Regions from separate parts of the Megalodesulfovibrio gigas DSM 1382 genome, predicted to be linked through region 1. Evidence: predicted binding sites of a transcription regulator. Region 1 holds the regulator's gene; each other region holds the start of a gene.

The links. Region 1 encodes sigma-54, which starts transcription at its own class of promoters, with help from an activator protein. Its sites were predicted from a motif close to CTGGCACGGNNNNTGCTT; they were not measured.
Region 2: the regulator sigma-54 is predicted to act here: its motif matches at 1,960-1,977, upstream of nifH (nitrogenase iron protein).
Region 3: the regulator sigma-54 is predicted to act here: its motif matches at 3,521-3,538, upstream of fliJ (flagellar export protein FliJ).
Region 4: the regulator sigma-54 is predicted to act here: its motif matches at 2,691-2,708, upstream of DGI_RS16975 (VgrG-related protein).

The regions. Positions count from the first base shown of each region.
Region 1 covers NC_022444.1:2,514,892-2,519,882, forward strand. The annotation lists gene DGI_RS11115 (PTS sugar transporter subunit IIA) at 1-228, opposite strand, end outside; gene hpf (ribosome hibernation-promoting factor, HPF/YfiA family) at 247-807, opposite strand; gene rpoN (RNA polymerase factor sigma-54) at 865-2,292, opposite strand; gene DGI_RS11130 (KdsC family phosphatase) at 2,482-3,051, opposite strand; gene DGI_RS11135 (CTP synthase) at 3,048-4,706, opposite strand.
Region 2 covers NC_022444.1:1,383,157-1,388,147, reverse strand. The annotation lists gene DGI_RS06090 (DUF2975 domain-containing protein) at 1-21, shown strand, start outside; gene DGI_RS06085 (helix-turn-helix domain-containing protein) at 28-255, shown strand; gene DGI_RS06080 (hypothetical protein) at 274-744, shown strand; gene DGI_RS06075 (DNA-methyltransferase) at 762-1,715, opposite strand; gene nifH (nitrogenase iron protein) at 2,034-2,858, shown strand; gene DGI_RS06065 (P-II family nitrogen regulator) at 2,914-3,270, shown strand; gene DGI_RS06060 (P-II family nitrogen regulator) at 3,272-3,652, shown strand; gene nifD (nitrogenase molybdenum-iron protein alpha chain) at 3,709-4,991, shown strand, end outside.
Region 3 covers NC_022444.1:1,244,072-1,249,062, forward strand. The annotation lists gene DGI_RS05550 (hypothetical protein) at 1-468, shown strand, start outside; gene DGI_RS05555 (flagellin N-terminal helical domain-containing protein) at 734-1,561, shown strand; gene truA (tRNA pseudouridine(38-40) synthase TruA) at 1,524-2,345, opposite strand; gene DGI_RS05565 (MotE family protein) at 2,446-3,090, opposite strand; gene fliJ (flagellar export protein FliJ) at 3,011-3,457, opposite strand; gene DGI_RS05575 (glycosyltransferase) at 3,609-4,805, shown strand; gene DGI_RS05580 (hypothetical protein) at 4,840-4,991, opposite strand, start outside.
Region 4 covers NC_022444.1:1,198,275-1,203,265, forward strand. The annotation lists gene DGI_RS05375 (adenylate/guanylate cyclase domain-containing protein) at 1-1,285, shown strand, start outside; gene DGI_RS16975 (VgrG-related protein) at 1,293-2,537, opposite strand; gene topA (type I DNA topoisomerase) at 2,835-4,991, shown strand, end outside.

The sequences.
Region 1 (4,991 bases):
AATCTTGTCCAGTTCCGCCAGCTTGCCGTGCGGAATGGCAATGCCGTCGCCAATGCCGGTGGTGCCCAGATATTCGCGCTCCAGCAGCACCTGCAGGGCTTTTTTGACGTCGAATCCGGGCAGCACATCTGCCACCGGGGTGATGAGCTCCTGCAACACAGCCGGCTTGGCGGTTGCGTGCAGGTCGGGCAGCACCAGCCGCGGGTCGAGGTATTCCTCCAGTTTCATACCGCTGCTCTAATCTCCCTACAGGCCAGGATCAATGAGGCCGAAGTCGCCGTTTCTGCGCCGGTAGAGCACATTCACGCGGCTGGTATCCGAATCCTGGAACACGAGGAACTGTTCCTGGGCATTTTCCAGCTGTTCGGCAGCTTCGTCGATGCTCATGGGCTTGGGCTCAAAGTGGTCCGAGTCCACAATGCTGCGCTCGCGACCGCCGGAGGGCGTGGCGCTGAACTGGAACACTTCCGTGCGCACGGTGCGGCCGCTGGCAGAAACGTCCCCACCCTTGCGCTTGTCCTTGCTCTTTTCGCGGTGCTTGCGCATCTGGGCGTCGAGCTTGTCCAGGATGAGGTCCACGGTCTGGTACATGTCTTCGCTGGACTCGGAGGCGGAGAGGTGCAGGCCATCGCCCACGAGCTTCACTTCGGCCATGTGACGCTGTTTTTCCACGCTCAGGGCGACTTGCAGCTCCGCAGTGGCGTCGGTGCGCTCAAGGTATTTGGTGAGCTTCTCAAAGCGACGATGCGCATACTGCTTGAGGTGCTCGGACGGCTCAAAGTTCTTGAACGTAAAGGTAATTTGCATAGGCGCTCCCGGTCGGTGCGCCGCCGCGCCGCTATAAGCGTCGGGCGGGGTTTAGGATCAGAACATTTCCCGTCGCTTGGACGAGGAAGGGATGTCCAGGGCCATACGGTACTTGGCCACTGTACGGCGGGCGATGTTTACATGCAACGTCTCTTTGAGGATTTCTGCAATGCGCTCGTCGGAAAGGGGCGCCTTGACATCCTCGGCACTGATGTGCCGCTTGATGAGGGCCTTGACGCTCTCCGAACCCACCTGGGTGCCATCGTCCAGTTCCAGAGCGCTGTTGAAGAAAAATTTCAACTCAAAGGTGCCGTGGGGGGTGGCCATGTATTTGCTGGTGGTAATGCGGGAGACCGTGGATTCATGCATGCCGATATCTTCAGCAATATCCTTGAGAATCAACGGTTTAAGCTGCGTAACACCGTGTTCAAAGAACTCCCGCTGGTATTTGACCACGCTCTCCGCCACCTTGAAGAGCGTACGCTGACGCTGGTAGAGACTTTTCATCAGCCACTGGGCGGAACGCATTTTTTCCTGCAGGTAATCACGTTCCTTTTCGCTTCTGGAGGGCAGCTCCCCATAGGCTGTGGACAGCTCCAACCGGGGCAGGCCTTCCTCGTTGAGCAGCACCACCCACTCGTCGCCGAGCTTGTAGACAAAGACATCCGGGCTGACGTAGCTGGGCTCGCCCGATCCGAAGCTCGCGCCGGGCATGGGATCCAGCCCCTGGATAACCTCCAGGTACTCTCGCAATTCTTCCAGGGAAATCTTGAATTTGCGCGCAAGAGGCTTGTAGCGCTTTTTTTCCAGATCTTCCAGATGCTCCCGGACCAGCCCCACGAGGATGGGGTCCGTATCCATTTTGTACAATTCCAGCTGCAGCAACAGGCATTCCTGCGGCGTGCGGGCTGCCACGCCCACAGGGTCCAGGCGCTGCACCTTGTACAGCACGGCCTCCACCTCGTCCACGGTGGCGCTGGTCATGGCGGCCAGCTCCTCGGCGGTGGCCTGAAGATAGCCGGAGGACCCGAGATTGCCGATAATGGCATCCCCTATCTCCAGCTCCCGCGGCGTGGCGCAGGAGAGCCGCAACTGCCATTCCAGGTGCCCTTCCAGGCTGTGGCTGGAGGTGAGACGAGCCTCAAACGAGAGGCCGTCCTCGGGAATTTCCGTTTCGCGCGGGTTCATCTGGCGCGTGGTGGAGGCGAAGTCGCCGATGTAATCTTCCCAATCCGCACTCTTGAGCATGTCCCGTTCGGTGACGGCGTCACGCTCCTGGCCCACGGGGGCGGCATCCTGACAGGCCTGCTCCGGCGTGGCTTCCTGGGCTGATTCTTCCAGAAACGGATTTTCCAACAGCTCCTGCTGGACGGTCTCCAGCAGCTCTATTCTGGAAAGCTGCAACAGCTTGATGGCTTGCTGCAACTGGGGGGTCATCACCAGTTGCTGGCTCAGCTTGAGGGATTGTCTGAGTTCCAGGGCCATGTTTCAGCTGCGCTCCATGAGCAAAGAATCACAAGATTGACAAGACAGCGGCTGCAACCTGCATCCTAACGTCTTGGACGGTTTAAGTAATGCCACAGAAGCACGACCCTTGCAATAGATGGTGGGATGGCGGAACATATCCAGACATGTCAAGGGGGAAGCGCGAGGATGCGCGGGCCGGCAGGGAGGTTATCGCTCCTTATGAATAAAGCTTGCCACGGCCTTGTCCAGCCGGCCCTGGGCCTGGAGGATAAACCGGATGGCTTCCCGTGCTGCGCCGCGGCCGCCGGGTCGCCGGCCAATCCACAGCGCCTGGCGCAGACATTCCGGCTGGGCGTCGGCCACAGCCATGGGCAGGCCCACGCGCTGCATCACGGCCAGGTCTACCCAGTCGTCTCCCAGGTAGGCCGCCTGCGGCCAGTCCAGCCCGTAGCGGTCCAGGGCCAGTTGCAGGGCTTCCACCTTGTGGCGATGGCCGGGATAGTATTCCTCCACCCCCAGCTCGTGCACCCGCCGGGCCACCACCGGAGAATCCAGCCCGCTGATGACGGCGATATGCAGCCCCTGGGCCTGGGCGGCCTTCATGCCCAGGCCGTCCTGGGCGTGGAAAGCCTTGCCCACGGGACCAGCCTCCTCGTACAGCAGCCGGCCGTCGGTCAGCACGCCGTCCACATCCAGCACCAGCAGCCGCACATGCCTCGCCGCGCCCAGGGCTCGGGCGCGGCGGATGGCGGGATTGCCGTGGAGAACGGGCCTCATGCCTTGCCCGTTGCCGCGGTCTTGGCGGCCTGGGCAGCCTTGGCGGCCTTGATGAATTCCCGGAACAGCGGATGCGGCCGCATGGGACCGGACTGGAATTCCGGATGGAACTGGCAGCCCAGAAACCAGGGATGGTCCGGCAGTTCCACAATTTCCACCAGTTGCTTGTCCGGGGAGAGGCCGGAGAACACCAGGCCCATTTCCTCGCACATTTCCTTGTAGGTCTGATTGAATTCGTAGCGATGGCGGTGGCGTTCCTGGATTTCGTCCTTGCCGTAGGCCGCATGCGCCTTGGTGTCCGACGCCAGCACGCAAGGGTATGCGCCCAGGCGCATGGTGCCGCCCAGGTCCGTATCCTTGCCGCGCACCTCCACCTTCTGGGTGCGGTAGTCGAACCATTCCTTCATCAGGTAAATGACCGGATGCTGCGTGAGGGGATTGAACTCCTGGGAGTCTGCATCCAGCTTGAGCACGTTGCGGGCAAATTCGATGACCGCGCACTGCATCCCCAGGCAGATGCCAAAAAAGGGCACGTTGTTTTCCCGGGCGTACTGGATGGCCCTAATTTTCCCGGCAATGCCCCGATTGCCGAAGCCGCCGGGCACGAGGATGCCGTCCAGCCCGGCCAGGGCACCGGCCACGGTCTTGTCCGTCACCTCTTCGGAGTTCACGTACACCAGATTCACAGCCACTTCGTTGGCAATGCCGCCGTGAACCAGCGCCTCGTGCAGGCTCTTGTAGGCTTCTTTCAAATCCACATACTTGCCCACAATGCCAATGGATACCTTGCCCGTGGGGTGGACCAGCTTCTGCGTGATCTGCTTCCAGGCGCTCAGGTCCGGATTCTTGGCCGGCAGCTTGAGCAGAATGGCCACCTTCTGATCCAGCCCTTCTTCGTACAACTTGAGGGGCACTTCGTAGATGTTCTTGACGTCCACGGCGGTGAACACGGCGTCCGCATCCACGTTGCAGAACAGGGCAATCTTGGTCTTGAGCTCCGCCGGAATGGCCTGCTCGCAGCGGCACAGGATGATATCCGGCATGATGCCGATGGACCGCAGTTCCTTCACGCTGTGCTGGGTGGGCTTGGTCTTCAGTTCGCCGGCGGTCTTGATGTACGGCACCAGGGTCAGATGGATGTACAGCACCTGCTCTTTGCCCAGGTCCCCGCGCAGCTGACGGATGGCCTCCAGAAACGGCAGGCCCTCAATGTCCCCCACGGTGCCGCCGATCTCCACAATCACCACGTCCATGTCGTCGGTGGCCAGATTCAGGATGGACTGCTTGATCTCGTCCGTGATGTGCGGAATCACCTGCACGGTGCCGCCCAGGTAGTCCCCGCGGCGCTCCTTGGTGATGACGCTGTGGTAGATGGAGCCAGAGGTGTAATTATTTTTCTGGCTCAGGGGCACGTTGAGATAGCGCTCGTAGTGGCCCAGATCCAGGTCAGTCTCGGCGCCGTCATCCGTGACGTAGACCTCGCCATGCTGGAAGGGGTTCATGGTCCCGGGGTCCACGTTGATGTACGGGTCCAGCTTCTGGATGGTGACTTTGAGGCCGCGCGCAATGAGCAGCGCCCCCAAAGAGGCCGCGGCCAGGCCCTTGCCCAGGGAGGACAACACCCCGCCGGTGACAAAGATAAATTTTGTTTTCAATGGCTTGCCGCCACGGTAATAACCGCTGGTCTTCATCGCGGAATCTCCAATCAGGTCAAAGTGAATTAAGGACATGCCGCGAAACAGCCTGCGCCAGACGGCTCATGCTGGAAGGCGCTGCACGCGGGAGCAAAACTGGCGCTTGAAATCCCGGCCAAGACTGTGCACAACGGCGGCGGGTGGCACGGCGCTCGGGAGAATACTTTTGCGAAAGACCTCCCTTTCGTCAAGCCCCCTGCGACATCTTGGCGCATCTCATGACGCATAGCACGATTGGATACAAGG
Region 2 (4,991 bases), 1.1 Mb from region 1:
GATCACAGTCTGACCATCTGACGCGTCATGTCCATCCGCATCAATCTCGATATCATGCTGGCCAGACGCAAGATGCGCTCCAACGACTTGGCGCAGCGCGTGGGCATCAGCGTGCAGAATTTGTCCATCCTCAAGACGGGCAAGGCCAAGGCCATCCGGTTTTCCACCCTGGAAGCCCTCTGCAGGCACCTGGACTGCCAACCTGGGGACATTTTGGAATTCGTGGACGACGACCTCGATCCAGATACTGATTGAACGTGCCAAGGAGTTGCCATGTTTCAACGGCTCTTGCTGTGTTCCTGTCTGGTGCTGTGTTGCGGCTGCGCTGCGGGCGGTCGCCACCATGCCACACCCGAACAGCCTCGCTCCATCACATTGTCTGCACTCAAGGCCAATCCTGCGATGCTGCAGGAGGTGGAAGGGGCCTTTTCACATGACACCCCATGCATTCTGCTGCTGGAGCAGGGCCAGTCCCTGCCCCTCACGCTGGAAGTGAACACCCCGGCCGTGACCATGGCGCCAGTGACGGGGCAGCTGGTGTTTCATCGCGACATACACATACGAATCTCCGCGAAAGGCCTGTACCTCTCGTCCGATGGCCAGACCTGGACCTCCATTCGCGATGTGGAGCAGACCAAGGCCATCTTGGGCGCAGACCATGCCACGCTCTCCCTGGCTCTCAAGGCCCTGGCCGGCCAGGGGGCGGGGGCAGTCTTGCGCGTGAATGGGACGGCAGGGAGATAGCGCGCAGTTGCCTCTGCTCATTCCTTTTCGTGAATGATGCCCGCTTCGGGATGGAAGATTTCATACCGCGTCCGGCGTGGCTGTGTCCGCTCCTGTGTCTGGAACCGCAGCACGCCGCCGCGCAGGTAGTCCTCCTCGCGGTCCAGGCACAGCCAGCGTCGGTCCAGGCGTTCGGCGGCGCGGCCGGTGGTGCAGGAGCCGGCAAAGGGATCCAGCACCAGATCGCCGGGATCAGTGAGCATACGGATAAAGAACCGCGGCAGGGCCTCGGGGAACCGGGCCGGGTGCGGTGCGATGCCGGCCTCGCGGCAGGCCCTGAGATAGGCGGAGCTGCCCCCCTCGTGCGCCAGGGCAATGAGGTTGTGGGGAATGGCGCCGCCGTTGTCCTTGCGGAAGAAGCGGTTATCGTGCCCGCTGGGGCTTTTGCGGCCCTGCCGCCCGCTGCGCAGCAGGCCGCGCATGTGCCGGCGGTAGGGCCAGCGCACGCGGGCCACGTCCGCCTTGGGCCGCTCGCTCCTGGCCAGCCACCACACATGATGCGCCGCGTCCTTGAGCCGCTCCTTGGTGTGATTTGTCCAATAGCCTGAAGCGATGGTGGCCGGGTTCCACCACGTCAGTTCCTGGGCCAGGTGCAGTCCCAACTCGCGACAGCACATGAGCAGCACCTCATACGGGTACAGGCTGCGACAGGGTCGACCCTTTTGCCAGCCGGCGCCCACATCCAGCACAAACGAGCCCGTCGGGGCAAGCAGCCGGGCAATTTCCGCAGCGAACGGCCGGAACCACTCCACATAGCGCGACTCCTCCGGATTGCCGTACGGCTTGGGGCAGCCCAGGGCAAAGGGCGGCGAGGTGCAGACCAGATGCACGCTGCCCGCCGGGAGCAGGCGCATGGCGGAAAGACTGTCCGTGACGTGCATGGAACCCAGGCCAGTGGCGAAGAACGCCGGGGGAAATGTGGCGGTGTGCATGGGACGATGGTAGGCCCTGCCCGCCCTGGCGCGGCAGAGGGAAGCGCTTCCACCCAGGGCCTTCGCCCGGAGCGCCCCCGGGGCACCCAGTCCCTCCGCCCTGCCATTGAAAATACCTCTCAATACATTTTGGTAGGGCGAATCCCACCATTTGGTAGCATCCCATGGGGGTGCGCAGCTCGACATTTTTGTATTGTTTTGTTGAACATATTAAAATCAAACATCATTTCTTGGCGATTCTACTTTGGCACGAAACCTGCCTTATCCGCTCCATCTGCATACATCCCTCGACGACATCCAAAACGGGAGGACATAGTCATGAGGAAGATCGCAATCTACGGTAAGGGCGGCATCGGCAAATCCACCACCACGCAGAACACCGTGGCCGGCCTGGCGGAAATGGGCAAGCGAGTGATGGTGGTTGGCTGCGACCCCAAGGCCGACTCCACCCGTTTGCTGCTTGGCGGTCTGAGCCAGCGCACCGTGCTCGACACCCTGCGCGAGGAAGGCGAGGATGTGGATCTGGACGATATCGTGCTGCCCGGCTTTGCCAACACGCTGTGCACCGAATCTGGCGGTCCTGAGCCGGGCGTGGGTTGCGCGGGTCGCGGCATCATCACCTCCATCAACCTGCTGGAGCAGCTGGGCGCCTTCAAGGAAGAAAAGAAGCTGGACTACACCTTCTATGACGTCCTGGGCGACGTGGTGTGCGGCGGGTTCGCCATGCCCATCCGTGAAGGCAAGGCGCAGGAAATCTACATCGTCGTTTCCGGCGAAATGATGGCCATGTACGCTGCCAACAACATCTGCAAGGGCATCGTGAAGTACGCGGATGCCGGCGGCGTGCGCCTGGGCGGGCTCATCTGCAACAGCCGTAAGGTGGACAACGAAGACAAGCTCATCCTGGCCCTGGCGGAACGCCTTGGCACCCAGATGATCCACTTCGTCCCCCGCGACAACCAGGTGCAGCGCGCCGAACTGATGCGCAAAACCGTGATTGAATTCTCTCCCGAGCATCCCCAGGCCGACGAATACCGCGCCCTGGCCAACAAGATCGACCAGAACCAGATGTTCGTGGTGCCCAAGCCCCTGTCCATCGAAGAGCTGGAAAAGCTGCTCGTGGACCACGGCATCATGAACTAGGGCCGAACCGGCACGCACCCAACCCACGATCCCAACCACTCAAGGAGCACCCCACATGTTCAGCATGGTCCGCGCCATTGTTCGTCCCGACAAAGTCAACGACGTCCTCGCCTCTCTGCTCGACAACGGCTTCCCCGCCGTCACCAAGTTCAACGTGGCTGGCCGCGGCAAACAGCGTGGCATCAAGATCGGCGAGATCACTTACGATGAAATCCCCAAGACGCTGCTGATGTGTGTGGTGCCTGCGTCCGACGTGGAATTCGTCATCAAGACCATCATGGCTGCCGCCCGCACCGGGGACAAGGGCGCCTTCGGCGACGGCAAGATCTTCGTCTCCCCGGTGGACTCCGTGTACACGGTCTCCTCTGGCATCAAGGAAGTGAAGCCCGGGGTGATCGAGGAGGTCAAGTAACATGAAAGAGATCATGGCGGTCATCCGCATGAACATGATGAACCAGACCAAGAGCGCCCTGACGGAGGCCGGCGTGAGCGCCTTCTTCGCAGTGGAAGCCCTGGGTCGCGGCAAAGGCCTGGTCCCCAAAGACCTCCTGGACGGCGTGAAGGCAGGCAGCGAGGAAGCTGCTGCCCTGCTGGGCGAAAAGGGCCGCCTGTACCCCAAGCGGGTGCTCACCGTGGTGGTGCCGGAAGACATGGTGGAAACCGTGGTCAAGACCATCATGAAGGTGAACATCACCGGCAAGCCTGGCGACGGCAAAATCTTCGTCATGCCCGTGGGCGACGCAGTACGCGTGCGCACCGGTGAAAAGGGCAACGAAGCCATCGACGAGATGTAGCGCCGGGCCTGCGCGTACCGGGATTGCAACTGATTTTCACAGGGAGCACGACAATCATGGCGACCAAGTCCAAAAAGCCAGCAGAAATCACCACGGAGAGCCTGGCTTCCTTCAAGGAAGATGTGCTCAAGAAGTACCCGCCCAAGGTGGCCCGCAAGCGGAGCAAGCAGTTCCTGCTCAACGAGTTCCAGGGCGAAGACGCACCCCTTATTGAAGCCAACGTCCGGACCATCCCCGGCATCATCACCATGCGCGGCTGCACCTACGCCGGCTGCAAGGGCGTTATTCTGGGCCCCACGCGCGACATCGTGAACATCACCCACGGGCCCATCGGCTGCGGGTTCTACTCCTGGCTCACCCGGCGCAACCAGACCCGCCCGGACACCGAAACCAGCGAGAACTTCATCCCTTACGCCTTCTCCACCGACATGAACGAAAACGACATCGTCTTCGGCGGGGAAAAGAAGCTCAAGGCGGCCATCCGCGAGGCCTACGCCCTCTTCAAGCCCAAGGCCATGGCCATCTTTGCCACCTGCCCTGTGGGCCTCATCGGCGACGACGTGAACGCCGTGGCCCGGGACATGAAGCAGGAACTCAACGACCAGGGCATCGACATCAACATCTTCGCCTTCTCGTGCGAAGGGTACAAGGGCGTCTCCCAGTCTGCCGGCCACCACATCGCCAACAACCAGATCTTCACCCACGTGGTGGGGACCTCCGACACGGTGGTGGAAGGCAAGTACCGCATCAACATGCTGGGCGAGTACAACATCGGCGGCGACGCCTTTGTCATCGAAGACCTGATGCACCGCTGCGGCATCACCATCAACGCCACGTTCTCGGGCAACTCCACATACGATGACTTCGCCCGCGCCCACACTGCGGACCTGAACTGCATCATGTGCCACCGGTCCATCAACTACGTGGCTGAAATGATGGAGATCAAGTACGGGATCCCCTGGATCAAGGTGAACTTCATCGGCGTGGAAAGCACCATCAAGAGCATGCGCAAGATCGCTGAATACTTTGGCGACCAGGAGCTCAAAGACAAGGTGGAGCAGGTCATCGCCGAAGAAATGCCCGCCGTGGACGCTGCGCTCAAGGACATCAAGCCCCGCACCGAAGGCAAGACGGCCATGCTGTTCGTGGGCGGCTCCCGCGCCCACCACTACCAGGACCTGTTCCGGGAAATGGGCATGACCACCCTGGCCGCAGGCTACGAGTTCGCCCACCGCGACGACTACGAAGGCCGCAAGGTCATCCCGTCCATCAAGGTGGATGCCGACTCCCGGAACATCGAAGAACTGGATGTGCATCCTGATCCGGAACTCTTCAAGCC
Region 3 (4,991 bases), 1.3 Mb from region 1:
CTGCCCGCGGCGGACACTCCCGCCGCCTTCACCTACGACGGCCGCGACTACCTGCCCCTGAACCTGGCCGAGCTGTATCTGCTGACCGAAAGCGATCCCCCACCTGACGCCGAGGCCCGCTTTGCCCTGCAAGGCATGCTGCTGCCGGATCCCGAAGGCTTGGCTCCGGGGGTGCTGCTGCGGCTGCAGATTGTCTGCTGTCTGGCAGACGCCGTGGGGGTGGGGTTTCGGGTGGAAGGAACCAGGCTGCCACCGCCGGATGGCCGCTGGGTGCGCCTGCTGGGCCGGCTGCGGCCCGTTTCCGAGGCCATGGCCGAGCAGATGCAGGCATCACCGCAGTTCGAAGGGGTGTTTGTGGCGGTGGTGGCGCCGGGCTATGTCTTTGTGGTGGAGGAGGCCCAGTCCATCGAGACGCCAGCCATGCCCTTCATCGGCGAAATGCGCATGGAGCCGCCGTTTGCATACTAGGGCATCTTAATGTTGAAACAGGACGTTGCGAGAGGGGAAAACCTTTTTGCAAAAGGTTCTCCCCTCTCGCGCTCTCCCCTTCCAAAATTTTTATAATACTTTGTAATCATAACAAAAGTCTTTGAAAAGGGGGTTCGGGGGAAGAGCCGTTCGCCAGCGCAGGGCTTCCCTCCGAATATTTTTGCAGCGCACCCTAAAGAACAGTCGCTTCTTGGCCGATATGGTCCGTACAGCCAGCATCTTAAATCCTTGCATGGAGTCGGATATGGCTCTCTCCAAAGCGGAACAGTATCTTATCTACGACACGTCCCTGCAGATGCTGCAGCAGGATCTGTTGACCAACGCGCTGTTCCAGAACGGGTCGGTGGGCCGCTCCCTGCGGGATATGGTCCTGTCCCGGCAGCCCGTGCAGCCCCTCACCAATCCGTATGACGAAGCCATCACCGGCAGCTTGCGCGCCGATTCCCGCACCACCATGCAGAATTCGCGCAACGTCACCGAGGCGGCCTCCATGGTCGGCATCGCCGAGGAGGGCGTGGCGGGCATCCAGAGCGCGCTGGAGGAGATGCAGGGCATTATTGCAGACATCAACTCGGGCGCGCTGGACAAGACCAGCACCATCGTCAGGGACAATTACAACGACCTGAAGACCAAGGTGCTCGGCTACATCAGCAATACCGAGTACAATGGCATCCACATGCTGGACAGCACCCAATGGGGCACCGAGCAGATCAGCTCCAGCGGTGCGGTGCATGTCCAGGCGTTCAAGAATGGCGGCTTCAACGTCCAGTTTCAGGCGGTCGACAGCCTGAATTTTGCCGGACTCTCGGGAGCCGACCTGGCCAACGACACCACCCGGGCCGATCAAAATGCCCTGCTGAGCAGCCTGCATTCCGAGGTGAGCGCCGTCCAGGACATGTACGCCTCCCGCCAGGAGAGCCTGACCTACCAGGCCGAGCGGCTCAAGTCCCAGTCCGGATTGCTGGACCAGGCCGTGGAGGCCCGCAGGCAGACGCCCACGGCCACGGTGTCGGATCTCTTGCTGGATCTGGTGCTCAAGGATTCGGGGTCGCTGCTGGATCAGTCGAGCTGAGGGGCTGGCGGAAGAAGATTTCTTCCAGGGTCAGGCCCTGGGCCGGGGCGCAGCAGGGGGCCTTGGTCCGCTCCCGGCCGGCCAGCAGTTCGGGCACGGCGTCCGGATCCAGCTTGCCGCGGCCGACCTCCCGCAGGCATCCCATGATGTTGCGCACCATTTGTTTCAGAAATCCCGTGGCTTCGATGTGCCAGACGTGCTCCAGCTCGTGGTTGCAACAGACTGGTGCGCGCTCCAGCCGCGTCACCGTGCGCACGGTGCCCTTGATGTCGCTGCCGGCGTTGGTGAAGGCGGCAAAGTCGTGCTCGCCCACAAAATGCCGGGCCGCGGCGTCCATGCGCGCCGGGTCCAGGGGATCGGTGGTCCAGACGTAGGGCCGGCGCTGGGGCAGCACATAGCGTCGCGAGAGCCAGAAGCGGTAGGCGTAGCGCTTGGAGATGGCATCGAACCGGGCGTGAAAGGCCCGGTCCACCCAGGCGGCATCCAGCACCTGCACTTCGCGGGGCAGCAGGCCGTTCAGGGCCTGTTGCCAATCCACACGCCATTTGCCGGCCGGGATGTCCAGATGGCAGACCTGCCCCAGGGCGTGCACGCCGGCATCGGTGCGGCTGGAGCCGTGGACGCGAAGGTGGGTTTCGCACACCGTCTGCACCGCGTCTTCCAGTGCGCCCTGTATGGTGCGCTGCGGCTTGCCGTGCAGGGTGGGCGCCTGCAGCTGCCAGCCTTGAAACCTGGCGCCGTTGTAGGCCAGGGTGAGTTTGAGTCGGCGGGTTTCCTGTTCCATACAGCGTGGGGGATTGAGGCTGCACAAAAAAGTTCGAGGGGAGCCACTTTTGCAAGCGGCTTCCCCTCCCGAACATCTCTTGCTTCAACGAAAATGCACTCTAGAACGGCACCTGCATCCTGGTCAACTGCTCGGAGAGTTTGGCCGCCTTTTCCGCCTGCACATAGGTCAGGATTTCGCCAGCCTGCCTGCCGCGCATGCCAGCCAAAATTTTGACGGCGATGTCTTCATTGAGGGTTTCGATGACGGCGGCGGCCTGCTTGGCCTTCATGTTGGTGTACACGTCGATGAGGTGGCGCAGCTTGGCGTCGCGGGTTTCCTTGGCTTCGGCGAGCATCTGCTCAACTTTGCCCTGCATTTCCTGCAGCTGGGCCAGCTTGGCATCGAGCTGCTGCTCCAGGGTTTTCAGGGCCAGCTCGCGGCGTTCCAGCTCCTCGCGGCGTTCCCGCAGGCCGGCCATGGCATCGGCCTGCTGCTCCCCTGCGGATTGCGCGGCAGGTTGCTGCGGCTGCTGGGCAAAGGCCGGGGCGATGAATTCGTGGGAGATGCTGGCCCGGACGCCCACAGCCGAAACAGGCTCCGAGGTGGGCGGGGCGGTTGGCACCAGCATGCTGCCGAGCACGGCGGTTTTGGCCACGGTGGCCAGCAACAGCAGATGAATGACCTTAGAAATCCGCTGGCCGGTACCGGATGGTTGCTGTTTCGTCGAGCTGCTTGCGTTCCTGGAGCTGTTCTTCTTCCGCATGGCGCATTCCCTGCCGGAGTTTCAGTTTTTCCAATAGCTTTGTGGCCTTGGCCCGTTCAACGAGCACGCGTCGTTTTGCGTTGAGCTCCCTGGCGAGTTGAAGCATTTCTGCTTCGGCTGCTTGCACATCGCGTTCCAGGCTTACGGCATAGGTTCTATTCAACCAGAATTCATGTTTGTTGACGCCCTGTTGGCACTGCTTGAGCCAGGCTTCCTTGTGATCGGTCAACCTGGTTCTGGTGGCCTCGGTCACCGCCACCTGACGCTGATAGCGGGTCTGGGCCTGGGCGACCTCCAGCCGGGCCTGCTCCTCCTGCTGCTGGCGGATGTCCAGCACGCGTTGCAGTGAAAACCGAAATGGGGCCACGGCGATGTGCTCCAGTGCCCGGCGGTTGCGCCGAGGCGGGTTGCAGAACCTGACACGGGATCGTAGCAAGGGCCGGGCCAAGGGGCAGGCGATGGGCAACGGCTTGAGTTGGCAGGGGGAATGCCGTACTCACGGCAGTCAGGAGGCGCCTATGCATGTCTGGATGTTGACGTGGTGGGGAGTTGCGATGCTGGTGTTCGGCCTGGCCCTGGCCGTGCTGGCCGGGATCTGGCTGCTGGGCCGCCTGACGGTTCCCGCAGGCCATCCGGCCCGGGCGGCCAGGCATCTGCCGGCCTGGCCCGCACGCCGGCCGCCCCGTGCGACGCTTGTCGTCCCCATGACCGGAGAGTCTCCGCACATGGCGCCGGCCCTGGCCTCCCTGCTGGCCCAGGACTACCCGGAGCATGAAGTGGTATTCGTCACCCAGGACGAGGCCGATCCCGCCACGGCCCTGGCCCGGCGGCTCAGTCGGGAGCATCCCCACGCCCGGCACGTGCTGGCCGGCCCGGCCCAGGTCTGCGGCCAGAAGACCCATAACCAGCTCGCCGCCCTGGCCACGGTGGACGACACCGTGCGGGTCTTCGCCTTCTGCGACGCCTCCCACACGGCGGCGCCGAATTTTCTGGCCAGTCTGCTGGAACCCCTGCTGTGCGGGCGTGCCCGGGTGGCTGCGGGGTACCATCTGGTGGTCCCGGAAGATGCCCGCCTGGGCACGCTGGGCCAGGCCGTGGTGGTGCTGGCGCTGCACGCCTTCCAGACCGTGCCGCGGCTGCGCCAGCCCTGGGGCGGAGCCATGGCCATGACCCGCGCCGCCTTCGACGACCTGCGAGTGGCTGCCCTGTGGGGGGAGAATGTGGTGGACGACGTGTCCCTGGCGGCGCGGCTGGTGCAGCGCCGCGAGCCCCTGGCCTTTGCGCCGGCCGCCTGTCTGCTCACGCCGCTGGCGCAGTCCTGGAGCGGCTGGACAGCCTGGCTCACCCGACAACTGGCCTATCCGCGGTTCATCATGCCCGGCACCTGGGTGGGCATCGGCCTGGGCCTTTTCGTGCTGACGGGCATTCTCTGCACTGCCGTGCTGGGAGGGGCGGGCGTGCTGCTTGGCGCGGTCCCGGCGGCCCTTGGCGTGCCGGCGCTGGGATTTCTGGCCGGTCTGCTGCTGGTCATCCGCGCCCTGGCCGGCCTGCTGCCCATGCGGCCCCCGGTCTGGCCCTGGTGTGTGGCCTGCGGCTTGGCGCTGCCTCTGGCCTGCTGGTGTTTTCTGCGTTCCGCCGCCACCCGCACCATGCGCTGGCGGCATCGGGCCTATGTGGTCGGGCGCGGCGGCCGGGTGGAGCGGATTGTAGGGTAACCATCTGGTCGGGGATCTTCCAACGTAGCGTGCGCTACCCCTTTTTGCAACAGGGCGGCGGGGGCAGCACGGGGTCCAGATCCAGAAACTCCTGCCCCAGGGTGAAGGGCGCAAACCGGGGATTTTCGACCGAGTGCTCCAGCGTGATGATGGCCCCGGTCAGACGATCCGCCGCGGCGTTGATCT
Region 4 (4,991 bases), 1.3 Mb from region 1:
CCTCGCCCTGCAAAACTCCATCAATTATTTGTATGATGACCCGGAATACGGCCTCACCGCCGTAGACATCCGCTCCAAGGTGCCCACGGCCATGTTCAACCTCATGGCCGAAAAGCTCCGCGCCGCGCAGCTGCCCCTGCGCCGCTTCGTCATGCTGACGCCGTACCATCCGAATCCGTATGAGGAAGCGCTGTTTCGCCAGCATTACCGGCAGATCGCGCCCATCCTCTCCTGGCAGACGGTGGAGCAGTTCGCCCGCGACATCGGGGTGACAGAGCCGGACGCCAAGGCCATCACCTCCCCGGCGGCGGCGGAAAAACTCAGGACAGCGCATCTGGCCTCGAATCTGGAAGCCGGATTCGACGCCCCTGCCGCCCTGGCCCACCCCCTCCAGGCCATTCCTTCGACCCCGCTGCTTCCCCGACCAGGCTGGTCCCGGGGGACAAGCCCGGACCAGCCGCTGCCCCCGGCCGTGGCCGCCAAAAGCGCCCGCGTGTCCCGCATCCTGCGCGACGAGGAACAAAGCGTCCTGGAGCTGGACGCCTCCCGTCTGGCCATTGTGCGCAAAATGCCGCCGCAGGTGGCTGCAGCCTTCGCCCGTTCCGGCACAAGTCAGGAGGAATTCTTCCACTTTGGCCAAAGTCTGGACAAGGTGGTGGTGGTCTTTACGGACATCAAGAATTTCTCGCGGCTGGTCAAGGTTGCGGACATGGAAATCCTCAACGAGCATCTCTACCAGTATTACAAGCGGGCCAGGGAACTGCTGCGCGAGCGCGGCGGCGTGCTGGACAAGTTCATCGGCGATTCAGTGCTGGCGGTCTTCAACTATCCCCAGCCAGACGACGCAGCCTTTGAAAACGCCGTGCGCTTTGGGGTGGAGATGATCGCCCTGGGCGACACCATCTTCGGCGGGCTGGCCGAACGCATGAACCTTGTGGTGGAGACGGGCACGCGCGTGGGCATAGACGCCGGCCGCATCTGGGTGCTGAACATCGGCGAGGACGAGCTGGAAATCTCCTTCGTGGGAGACACCATCAACCTTGCCTCGCGTCTGGAAAAACAATGCGATGTGGATGGCGTGCTCTTCAGCCAGGTCATGGCCTGGGAGCTCACGCAGCGCAACGAGGCGTTTTATGCCGCCCTGCAGGCCCAGCCGCGCACCCTGGAGCCGGAGGCCGTCAAAGGGCAACAGGCGCCGGTGAAAGGCTGGCAGATCGATTCGCAACGAGCCAGGGCTTTGGCAGCCCAGTGGGCCGCCGCCACGGACGCAGACGCCGGAGCCTGAACAGGGGTCAGGCGTCCTTGTCCGCCAGCATGGCCCCCTGCTTGAGCAGATCGATGGCCATGTCCTTTTCCGTGGTCAGGCGCTCGGCCACGGCCCGGCGCACCCGCCAGGATGACGAACCGAAATTGCGCTTGCGGGTGCGGTAAATCTCCTCGATGAGCTTTTCTTCGGCCACCTTGTCCGGCGTGGCTCCGGTGCGCTGCAAGGCGCTGATGAAAATGCGGGACGCGCCGCCCGGGCCATGCTGCACGGCCGTGGAGTGGAGCACGTCCTGCAGCACCGGGGAACAACTGGAGACATCGACCTTGGTGGCCTCCATGATGGCCTCCCGGGCCGGGTGGTAGTTGGTGCGCAGGATGAAATCGTCCTGCAGGGCCTCGAACCGGGCCGGATTCTCCTTGGCGATGGCCTTCCAGGTGTCCGGCATGGCGCCGCGGCGGCCGCGGGTGTTGGCTTTGCCACTGGCTGTCAAACGATTGGCCCAGTCCGGTTCTTCCTCGCGCAGGTAGGCGATGAACCGGCTCATGGTGCCGGCACGCGAAGAAATCTGGTATTTGCCGTAGGAGGTGCCGCCCACGCGGTCATAGCCGATGGCCGCCACGCCCTCGGGGCCGGATTCAAACTGCGCGGCCAGGCCGCCCAGCTCCAGGGGATCCTCCTCCAGAAAACTGTCTTCCTTCAAGCCGTTGATCCGCTCCTGCAGCAGTTCCTTGTGCTCCCGGGCCAGGGCCTCGTAGCTGGGGGAACTGCGGTAGGACCGCTGCACCGAGCCGCGCACCAGCCCGTCGTTGGAGTGGAGGGCCTTGGCCTCCTCCTTCGGGGCCGCTGCGGCACGCGTGCGGGGCTGTGGCGTATCAGATTTGGGGATGCCGGACACATGGGTGTTGGGCAGGTCTTTGGCTGCGCCCTCGGGCCGATTCACCGGCTTGCGCAGGGCGTGCTTGTTGTCCCCATATTCTTCCTGCAACTGGGCCACCACGGTGAGGGCCTTGCGGTCCAGCCGGGTGGAAGGGGACTTGATGGCGTCTATGGCGTCCCCTTGCGCCGTGGACGTGGTGGTGGCCTGACTGTAGCCGAACAGTTTGTCGGCAAAGGAGAGACCGTGCCGGCTGGCCTGGTTCTCGGCCCAGGATTTCTGGGCCCCGCTGGAGAACACGGCGTCAGTGATCCGACGGCGCAGCCGCGCGTCTTCCGCCGACGTGGCTGAGGTTCCTGTTCTCGTCTGCGACAACGCGGCGAGGTTCTGGATCATGCGGCATCCCTCCAGTCAATATAATCATGCATCATTTCAAAACAAAGTTGTACATCCTGTCCGGATTGGCCCGGGGCGGCCTGCCGGAATCCGAAACGTCGCCCGCAAAAAAACACGGGGACCGCCACCGCTCGTGGCGTCTGCGAAGGAGATAAGCAACGAATGCGCCAAAAGGCATGAGATGGAATCAAACAAGAAGGATGCTCTGCATTTTCTCCAGAGTCCCAGAGCCGGGCCTGCTCCGCCGCGGCGAGGCATCACTTGCCAAGGCAGGGGGCGGTGCGTATCTACCTGCGCATGGCAAAAGACCTCATCATCGTCGAATCGCCGGCCAAGGTGAAGACCATCAAGAAGTTCCTGGGCTCCAACTACGAAGTGGAGGCCAGCGTCGGTCACGTGCGCGACCTGCCCTCGCGCCGCCTGGGAGTGGATGAAGGCAACGACTTTCTCCCGGAATATGAAGTGATTGACGGCAAGGAGAAGGTCGTCAACAAACTCAAGAGCCAGGCCGCCAAGTCTCGTCTGGTGTTCCTCGCCCCGGACCCGGACCGCGAAGGAGAGGCCATCGCCTTTCATGTGGCCGAGCTCATCAAGGCCAAGAATCCCAACATCCAGCGCATCCAGTTCAACGAGATTACCCCCCGGGCAGTCAAGGAAGCGTTGGAGCATCCACGCGAAATAAACACAAAACTCTTTGAATCCCAGCAGGCGCGGCGCATTCTGGACCGTCTGGTGGGCTACAAGATTTCCCCGCTGCTGTGGAGCAAGGTCAAGCGCGGCATTTCCGCCGGCCGGGTGCAGAGCGTGGCCCTGCGGCTGGTGGTGGACCGTGAGAAGGAACGCCGCGCCTTTGTGCCGGAGGAGTATTGGGTCTTCAAGGCCCTGCTGGCTGCCGGTCAAAATGCCGACGCGCCCCAGTTCACCACGGAATTGACCAAGATTGGCGGCAAGAAGGCCAGGATCGGCTCCAAGGACGAAGCCACGGCCCTGGAAAAGAAGGTGAAGGCGGCCTCGTTCACGGTCTCGGACGTCACGGAGAAGGAACGCTCCCGCACGCCGCCGCCGCCGTTCATCACCTCCACCTTGCAGCAGGCCGCCAACCAGCGGCTGGGGTATCCAGCCAAGAAGACCATGAGCACGGCCCAGCGGCTGTACGAAGGCGTGGACCTTGGCGAGCGCGGCGCCCAGGCCCTCATCACCTATATGCGTACCGACAGCGTACGCATCAGCGACGATGCCCGGGACGCAGCCAAGGCCTTCATCACCGAGGCCTTCGGGCCGGAATACTATCCGCCCCAGCCCCGCCACTTCAAGACCAAGGGCGGCGCCCAGGACGCCCACGAGGCCATCCGCCCGGTTGACCTGACCATCCGGCCGGACTCCCTCAAGGGCGACCTGCCCAGCGATCAATATCACCTCTACAAACTCATCTGGGAACGCTTCGTGGCCTCGCAGATGGCTGCGGCGCGCTTCTGGGACACCACCGTGCTGGTGGCCGCGGCAGACACGGAATGGAAGGCCAAGGGCGAGCGACTGCTCTTCCCGGGCTTTCTGATCGTCACCCGCGAGTCGGACGCCACCCAGGAGCTGCCCAAACTGGAATCCGGCCAGGCGCTGGCCTTGGTCAAGCTCCAGGGCGAGCAGAAATTCACGCAGCCGCCGCCGCGTTTCTCCGAAGCCTCCCTGGTGCGCGAGCTGGAAGAAAAGGGCATCGGCCGGCCCTCCACCTATGCCGCCATCATCTCCACCCTTCTGGACCGCGACTACTGCCGCCTGGACAAGAAGCTCTTTGCCCCCACGGACCTGGGCGAAACCGTGAGCGATCTGCTGGCCGAGCATTTCAAGGAACTGATGGATGTGGACTTCACCGCCGGCATGGAAGAACGCCTGGACAAGGTGGCCGACGGCGATGCCAACTGGGTGGACCTGCTCAAGCAGTTTGCCGGCGGCTTTTACGCCACCCTCAAGGATGCCGAAAAGCAGATGCAGAGCGTCAAGGCCGGGCTGGAAACCGGGCTCATCTGCGAGCAGTGCGGCAAGCCCCTGGTGGTGAAATTCGGCAAGGCCGGGCCGTTTCTGGCCTGCACGGGCTATCCTGACTGTTCCAACACAAAAAACTTCACCCGGGACGAAAACGGCAACATCACCGTGGTGCAAGCCGAACCCGTGCAATGGGAAAAAGTGGGCACCTGCCCGGATTGCGGGCATGATCTGGTGATCAAGAAATCCCGCACCGGCAGCCGGTTCATTGCCTGTTCCAACTACCCCAAGTGCAAGCACGCCGAGCCGTTTTCCACGGGCGTGCGTTGCCCGCGCGAGGGCTGCACCGGCGATCTGGTGGAAAAAAGCTCCAAGCGCGGCAAGATATTCTATTCCTGCAGCACCTTCCCCAAGTGCGATTTCGCCCTCTGGGACTGGCCCATCCCCGAGCCCTGCCCGGTGTGCGATTCCCCG